2 regions of the Methylophaga sp. SB9B genome follow, and region 1 is predicted to be linked to the other one. Evidence: riboswitches for the same ligand, from Rfam matches in the RefSeq annotation. Region 1 holds a riboswitch; the other holds the start of a gene.
The links. Region 1 has a riboswitch for thiamine pyrophosphate ahead of thiC (phosphomethylpyrimidine synthase ThiC). Riboswitches for the same ligand answer to the same signal wherever they lie in the genome.

Region 2: another riboswitch for thiamine pyrophosphate. It lies ahead of E8Q33_RS01990 (TonB-dependent receptor); the one in region 1 lies ahead of thiC (phosphomethylpyrimidine synthase ThiC).

Annotation. Positions count from the first base shown of each region.
Region 1 covers NZ_SSXS01000007.1:180,293-184,249, forward strand. Annotated here, with positions in the region: gene thiC (phosphomethylpyrimidine synthase ThiC) at 1-1,786, opposite strand, end outside; TPP riboswitch at 1,893-1,997, opposite strand; gene E8Q33_RS09550 (Smr/MutS family protein) at 2,087-2,641, shown strand; gene E8Q33_RS09555 (hypothetical protein) at 2,750-3,391, shown strand; gene E8Q33_RS16760 (YkgJ family cysteine cluster protein) at 3,828-3,957, shown strand, end outside.
Region 2 covers NZ_SSXS01000001.1:395,885-399,841, reverse strand. Annotated here, with positions in the region: gene E8Q33_RS01990 (TonB-dependent receptor) at 6-2,120, opposite strand; TPP riboswitch at 2,182-2,287, opposite strand; gene E8Q33_RS01985 (SRPBCC family protein) at 2,399-2,968, opposite strand; partial or broken gene E8Q33_RS01980 (CysB family HTH-type transcriptional regulator) at 3,056-3,957, opposite strand, start outside.

The DNA of each region.
Region 1 (3,957 bases):
CAGCCGCCTTAAACTCTTCCGACTTCTCGGCAAAGGCTTCTTTCACATCATGTGAAATCTTCATCGAGCAGAATTTCGGTCCGCACATGGAACAGAAATGTGCCACTTTGGCACTCGGTTTTGGCAAGGTTTCATCATGGAAAGCCCGTGCTGTATCCGGGTCTAACCCGAGGTTAAATTGATCTTCCCAACGGAATTCAAAACGTGCCTTGGAAATCGCATCATCACGCTCATTTGCACCCGGATGCCCTTTGGCTAAATCCGCTGCATGGGCTGCAATTTTGTAGGTAATAATGCCGACTTTAACGTCATCTTTATTTGGTAAGCCCAAATGCTCTTTCGGTGTGACATAACACAGCATCGCCGTACCAAACCAGCCAATCATCGCCGCACCGATGCCTGAGGTAATGTGGTCATAACCCGGTGCAATATCAGTGACCAAAGGCCCTAAGGTGTAGAAAGGTGCTTCGTGGCAGACTTCCAATTGTAGATCCATGTTTTCCTTGATCTTGTGCATTGGCACATGACCCGGCCCTTCAATCATTACCTGCACATCATGTTTCCAGGCAATATGGGTTAATTCACCCAAAGTACGCAGTTCAGCAAACTGCGCTTCATCATTGGCATCCGCCTGTGAACCCGGACGTAAACCATCACCCAGCGAGAACGACACATCGTAGGCTTTCATGATTTCGCAGATATCTTCAAAGTGCGTGTACAAAAAGCTTTCTTCATGATGTGCCAGACACCAGGCCGCCATAATCGAACCGCCACGCGAGACAATACCGGTGGTGCGGTTTACCGTCAGTGGAATATGCGCCAGACGAATACCGGCATGAATCGTAAAGTAACTGACGCCCTGCTCAGCCTGTTCAATTAACGTGTCGCGAAAGACTTCCCAGGTCAGATCTTCGGCAATGCCATTTACTTTTTCCAATGCCTGATACAACGGCACGGTACCGATTGGCACGGGTGAGTTACGGATAATCCATTCACGTGTCTGGTGAATATGTTTACCAGTCGACAAATCCATTACCGTGTCGCCACCCCAACGAGTGCTCCAGACCATTTTTTCGACTTCTTCTTCAATCGATGATGTGGTGGCAGAGTTACCGATATTGGCATTGATTTTCACCAGAAAATTACGACCGATAATCATCGGCTCAGCTTCAGGGTGATTGATATTGGCTGGAATAATCGCCCGACCTTCAGCGACTTCTTTACGGACAAATTCCGGGGTGATGTGATTGGGTTTATCGGCTGGCAACTCGCCTTTTGCCTGCAACGCTGCACGGCCCATGCTTTCACGAATAGCGATATATTCCATTTCTGGGGTAATCAATCCTTGACGCGCATAGTGCATCTGGCTGACGTTTTTACCCGGTTTGGCTTTGCGTGGCAGACGACGATTGGTGAACAGCGGAATATCAAATTCCAGACCATCCTGATCACGGGTAAAGTTGGAACTGAACGCCGGTAATACTTCGGTATCGTCGCGTTCCTCAATCCATTGCTGACGAATCGGCGTTAAGCCTTTTTCCAGATCGATTGTTTCAGTGGGATCGGTATAAATACCAGAAGTGTCGTATACCATCACCGGCGCATTCGGCTCACCCGGCAAATTGGGATCACGGTTCGGTGTATCAGTGAGAGAAATTTGACGAAATGGCACCCGGATATCATCACGACTGCCGGTAATATAGATTTTTTCAGAACCCGGTAATGGCTGAGTAGTAATGCCACTACGGTCTTTAATATCAATAACTTTTGGATTGGCTGCTGACATCTGATTTCCCCTTTTTGAATAAAAAAGTCGGGGAAATGAAGACGTTGCGCTTACGCGAACAAGGTGATGGAGATACACGGCGGCTACAGTCAGACAATCAGACGTACCGGCATTCCGGCTTGTTTCCTACGGAGGTTCTAGCCTCTTCAGGTTCAACGGGTTTCATCTCAGCCATTTCTGAAAAATCAGAGTGGCACCCCGACAAGTGGAAATCATCCTAAACTAAAAATGATTTTTTACACAAGCATCATCTGGCACAATGGGTCACATCAAACGGCATCAAATCAGGCAACATCGGCCATGGCAGATAACAAAAATAAAAATGATGACGACGAGTTTTCCTTGTTTCGCAATGAAATGAGCGACGCCGAGCCGATCAAACACGACCGCCTGGTGCATCGAAAACCACCACCGCCGCCAAAGGTCAGAAAACCCTCCGCAGCTGAACTCACCCATGACACCAGCGAGTTTTCCAGCCTATTCGCCCCCGAAACAGTGGGTAATGAAGAATATCTGGAATACAGGGGTGACGGAATTCAAAACCGCCAATTCGCCAAACTCAAAAATGGCAGAGTACATCTCGAAGCCGAACTCGATTTACATGGCCTCACCCTCGCCAAAGCCGAACCCACCCTCTCCCACTTTCTTGAACAATGTCAGCAAGAAAAGATTCGCTGCGTGCGAATTATTCACGGCAAAGGCTGGGGTTCACGTGATAACAAACCAGTTTTAAAAAGCAAACTCAATCACTGGCTCAGACAAAGTAATTTCGTACTGGCATTTTGTAGTGCAACGATTGAAGATGGTGGGACTGGGGCTTTGTATGTTTTGTTGAAGAGGCAGTTTGAAAAGTAAGTTTATTACTGGTTTTTTAATTCATTTATTTCAGGATATTGGCCTATTAATAGTATGTTAGTCCTTAGACATCATTAACATACTATTAAATTTTAGAGAGAGTTCTGCATGGATATCGCAGTACAAATTTTTCAAATAATTTTTTATATCACTGCCTCGGTTGTTGCAGTTCTTACTTTTGTTAAAGCTAAAAATGGGTTGTTAAACTCAGTTAATACCGAATACCAAAAAAAGGTAATGGAACGATTAGCATTATTATCTGATGAACTTTGGGAGGAGTTTGACTTCTCATCCGAGAATCATTGGTCAAAAGATGACACTTTGAATGAAGTCCTTGAGAAAATTCATAAATATGCGCTTGAAAATAAGCATGCAATTTTAAGCAAGGAAAAAGGGTTTCATGGTGTTCCACTTCCAAAGAAACATATTGAGATGATTGCAATGGTTGAAAGGCTAAAGTCAGATCCATTTATCCCAGAAATAATCAGAAGGAAGATAGTAACTCTTTTAGATGATCGCTTGAACTCAACTTTAGAAGCATACATTACAGTCATAGAACAATATCAAGAAGATCTTACTAAAGGAAAACGCTGGAGCAACTTTGACGAAAATAAAAGTTTTATACATAACGACATAGTTTCAATTATGAGTAAGAATGGCTTGGGGATTACTGAGCTTCAGGGAGCCGTTCAAGAAATACGAAAAGAGATTCAGCGGTATTATGAAAGTTTCAACCCCATAAAAAAATAGCAAGCTGCTTCATAGGGGGACAAAGGTCAGAAACGAATTGAATTCATACACAGTCGATGGAACTCAACCCCATTGGTGACTTACAAGCATTTGAAGGAGAAAACTACCCGGGATTAACGTTTAAGCTAGGAAAGAAAACCTCGCAAAGCATACCCAAATAAAGCTTTGGTTTTCACCAGTGCTCCGTGAGTTTAACGAGAAATTTTCGCTTCGTTTATTGAGACGTAATAAAGCCTCCGCCACCAAACCACACGTTAGACAAGCAAAGGATTGAGAAATGCATCTAGATGAGGAAAGGCGGTCAGCCCAAGATAATCTTGATCGCTTGACAGAGAATATTCCCTCTCGACTTTCCGAACGAGAGGATCGATTTGCGGACAAAATCGAACAATCCAAAACAAACCCCAGCAAAAAGCTCGAATCTCTGTACTTGTTCATGAATGAGCTTTATGGGTATGCGTCGAAATACACTCCTTGCAAAAAAGGCTGCTCGGACTGTTGCCACTATTCAGTAACGGTAAGTGAGGTCGAAATCGCTCACATTGAAAAATATGCCAAGAAAAAGA
Region 2 (3,957 bases), on a different contig from region 1:
TTAAATTAGTAGTCGTAAGAGATAGTCACACCGAAAGTACGTGGATCGGCATATTGAACATATCGTGTAGGTTGATACCCGATAGCAGGATCATTTTCGAAGAAAAATCCTCTGGTGTAGTAATCTTTATCAAATAAATTACGACTCCAGATATTCACACGCCAGTTTTGTTCCTGATATTGCAAGCTGGCATTAGTAATGGCATAAGAACCAGACTTTTCATTATGGCTATTTGAGAAATAAAACTCGTCTTTACCTTCAATATTAGCTCGGAAGGTCCAGTTTCTGTTCAGATAGTATTCTCCTCCCAAGCTAAATTGATACCTTGGAGCATGCGCTTGATCTCGGCCAGTGATATCAAGTCCATCGCGTGCATCGAATCGGTCAAACTCGGTATGTAACAAACCAACCGTTGCAAATGTGCGCCACTGATTATTAATCAACCAATCGATATCGAACTCTATTCCGGCATTGGTGCCGCGAGCTGCATTTTGTTGATAATCAATAAAAGACTGTTCAACTTGTCTGGAATTTTTAACTTGCGCATCCTTACGAATGCCATAGAAGACAACAACATTAGTCGTTAAATCGCCATCAAGCCATAAAGATTTAGCGCCGACTTCAAGGTTCCAAAGATATTCGGTATCAAAATCACGGTATTGGGCTTCAACCCCATTACCGTTATTAACTCCCCCCGATTTATAACCGCGTGATAAAGAGGTAAATAACATATGGTGGTCGGTTAACTGATAATTTAATCCGAGCTTTCCACCGAAAAGCACTTCATTTGGGTCTTTGCTTAAACCCTCATTGTCACGATATTTTGCATCAAAATACTCAACACGGAGTCCGCTAATTAACGTTAACTTATCCGTTAAATATGTATCAAGTTGACCAAACAGTGCTGTGTTTTCTGTTTCATATCGGTTTACTAATGGAGTGTAAGGAGACTCAAAGTCTAATTTTTCATCTTGAGATAAATAATAAAGTCCAACAGTCCAGTCGCTAGAATCATTAAAAATTCTGCCATCCTCATTGGATAATGCACGTATTTCAAATGAATGGTTTTCGCGGGTACGATTAAATTCTTCAAAAGCGTTGAATGGGAAAAATATACATGCGTCTGGGTCGGTGTCATCGAGACATGATGGTGGGTTACGGTTAAATAAAGCATCATTTGCAGCTCTATTATTCCAATCTACATCGTAGCTATAGGTCAGATCTGATTTTGAATATGTTACTGCAGACTGTAACTGAACTTTGCTATTCGCCCGCCAATCACTCTTTAAGGCAAAAGCATTGGTCCGTTGCTTATCTTCTCCAGGTTCATCAGAAAGACTATTTCGGCTGTTATCAAGAGTAAAAGCATCGTAACCATTATCAATATTTAGATGCAGCAGATTCAGGTCAATGGTTAAATCATTATTCACTAACCATTTTAAATGGCTGCGAGCAGTAATCTCATCACGATTTTGCGTATTGTCACGACCCAGAAAGTCGTTATCCATAAACCCATCTGATTGATAAGTATGAACAGCAACCCGGCCTAGTAAGGTATCTTTAATTAATGGCCCACCAACGGCAACACCCACACTGCGCGTATTGTAATTTGCCAACGTGGATTCAAAGTTCATATCCAGTTCGTTGGTGGCCTGTTTGCTTTGCATATTGATTACGCCAGCAAGAGCATTGGTGCCATAACGGGTTCCCTGTGGACCTCGCAGCACTTCGACCTGTTCAATATCAAATAATGTTGCGGCACCACCAGTACGGCTGAAATCGATGCCATCAATAATTAAACCCACGGAAGGGTTTAATGGCGCAGCAAATTGACTACGTTCCCCAATACCCCTGATCTGAAAAAACTGACCACGTGAAGCGCCACTTGAGAGATTTACATTGGGTGCAAGATTCAACACATCTTCAAGATGCTGAGCACCGCGGGATTCAATGATTTCTTCATCAAATGTTGTCAGACTGACGGGAATATCCTGAGCTTCAGCCGGACGAAAGTCGGCACTTACTAGCATGGAAGGTAAATCAGTACTGGTGTTCTGAGCGACTGCGCAGGGCGAAAAAAGCGCGCTGGTAACTGCAATGGAAAGCAGGGTGGGTTTCATGACTATCCTTTTTAATTTCATAAAAAGGACAGGGGATCACGCCATTTGCATAGATCTAGCAAGAAGGTGTTGCCGCCTGTCCCTACGCCAGTATTACCTGGATCAGGTTCATCGGGTCTCCACCAACTGGTGAATCTCAGGCCTTTCGACCACCCCGAGGCTTGTATTAGCAAGTGGAGAAAATATACAGAAAAAAGTGATTTTTTCCCACCATTAAAATTTCGATAGCCATAAAAAAGGCGCCCTTAGGCGCCTTCAATGTTTGAGTCGGTTTTAACTTAGTTTTCGATTTTGGCTTTCAAAGTATCAAGGCCTGAACGGAAAATACCTTGAATAGCGTTGGTAGCCGTTTCATCATTCAACTCTTTAGGTTCATGATGATTACCGGTATAACCACGGAAAAATTTGGCTAACCAGGTAACTTTGGTTTGATCGCCTTCAGCTTCAACGGTTACCCATGCTTTATAACGACTGACTGGAACGGCAGGGATATCATGCATTTCACCTTCGATATCCACTTGACCCACAGAGCTCATGGAATCGATATCATATTGATAGCTCATTTTTTCCGCATCGAAACGCTTTAATGTTTCAGTGATGGTGGCATTGTTATCAAGTGTTAATGTGCGAGTTGCCCCAACTTCATTTCCACCTGATGCCTCGGTAGAAATGATGGCTGGATGCCATTTATGCAGACTATCGAAATCTTTGACCATGTTCCATACAGTTTCAGCATCGGCATTAATCAACACAGTTTCTTCGACTTGCAGACGTGAAGCACCATGAGCGAATACCAGTGCAGGTAACAGGAACAAGCCTGTAACCAGGCCTTTTAATACAGCTTTCATTATATTTCCTTCTTATATTTCATTTGGAATGCCAATAATTAGCCCGAATAAACTACCATCACATTCCGAAATGCTAAAGGGAAAAATTCACAATGCAATGGCGTTTTGGATAGTTGAGCGTTGTAAATGTGGGGCAAAAAACTCAATAAAAGCATAGCTATAGCCACGCAGATAGCTGCCTTTGCGGATTCCCATATGCGTTGTACTTGGTTTAAATAAACCACTGGCATCCATTGCCTGTAACGGAGCATCTTTGATTGGATCAAATGCCATGTTGGCGATAATGCCGATTCCAAGACCAAGTTCCACGTAGGTTTTAATTACATCTGCGTCGGTTGCTGTGAAAATTACATTAGGTTTTAAACCCTGTTCAATAAAGGATTGATCTTGTTGAGCGCGACCAGTAAACCCCATGACATAAGTGAGAATGGGATATTTCGAGATTGCCTCCAGAGTGAGTTTTTTTTCATTTAACAGCGGTGTCCGGGTGGCGCAATTACCGTGCGATTCCACTCGTAGCAGGCAAAATCGCCAAATTATCAAATTTGGACAATCCTTCAGTGGCGATAGCTAAATCCACTTTTCCGGTAGCGGCCATTTCTGCCACCTCGGGTGGTGTGCCTTGCACCATATTTAAATGCACATCTGGGTATTGTTCAGAAAATGCTTTTATCGCTTTGGGTAGGGCGTAACGGGCTTGAGTATGTGTAGTACCAATTGAAAGCGTGCCTTTTTTTTCATGTCGACTATCGGCAGCTTGCTCCCGTAAATTATCCACTTCTTGTAATACACGCTCAGCCATGGCAATCACGGACTCTCCGAGAGGTGTAATTGCAGACAAACGTTTTCCATGACGTTCAAATATTAATAAACCTAATTCATCTTCTAACAACTGGATCTGGTTGCTGACACCCGGTTGGGAAGCATGTAAAGCTTGAGCCGCAGCCGAAATACTAAGACCACGACGAGCGACTTCGCGAACATACTTA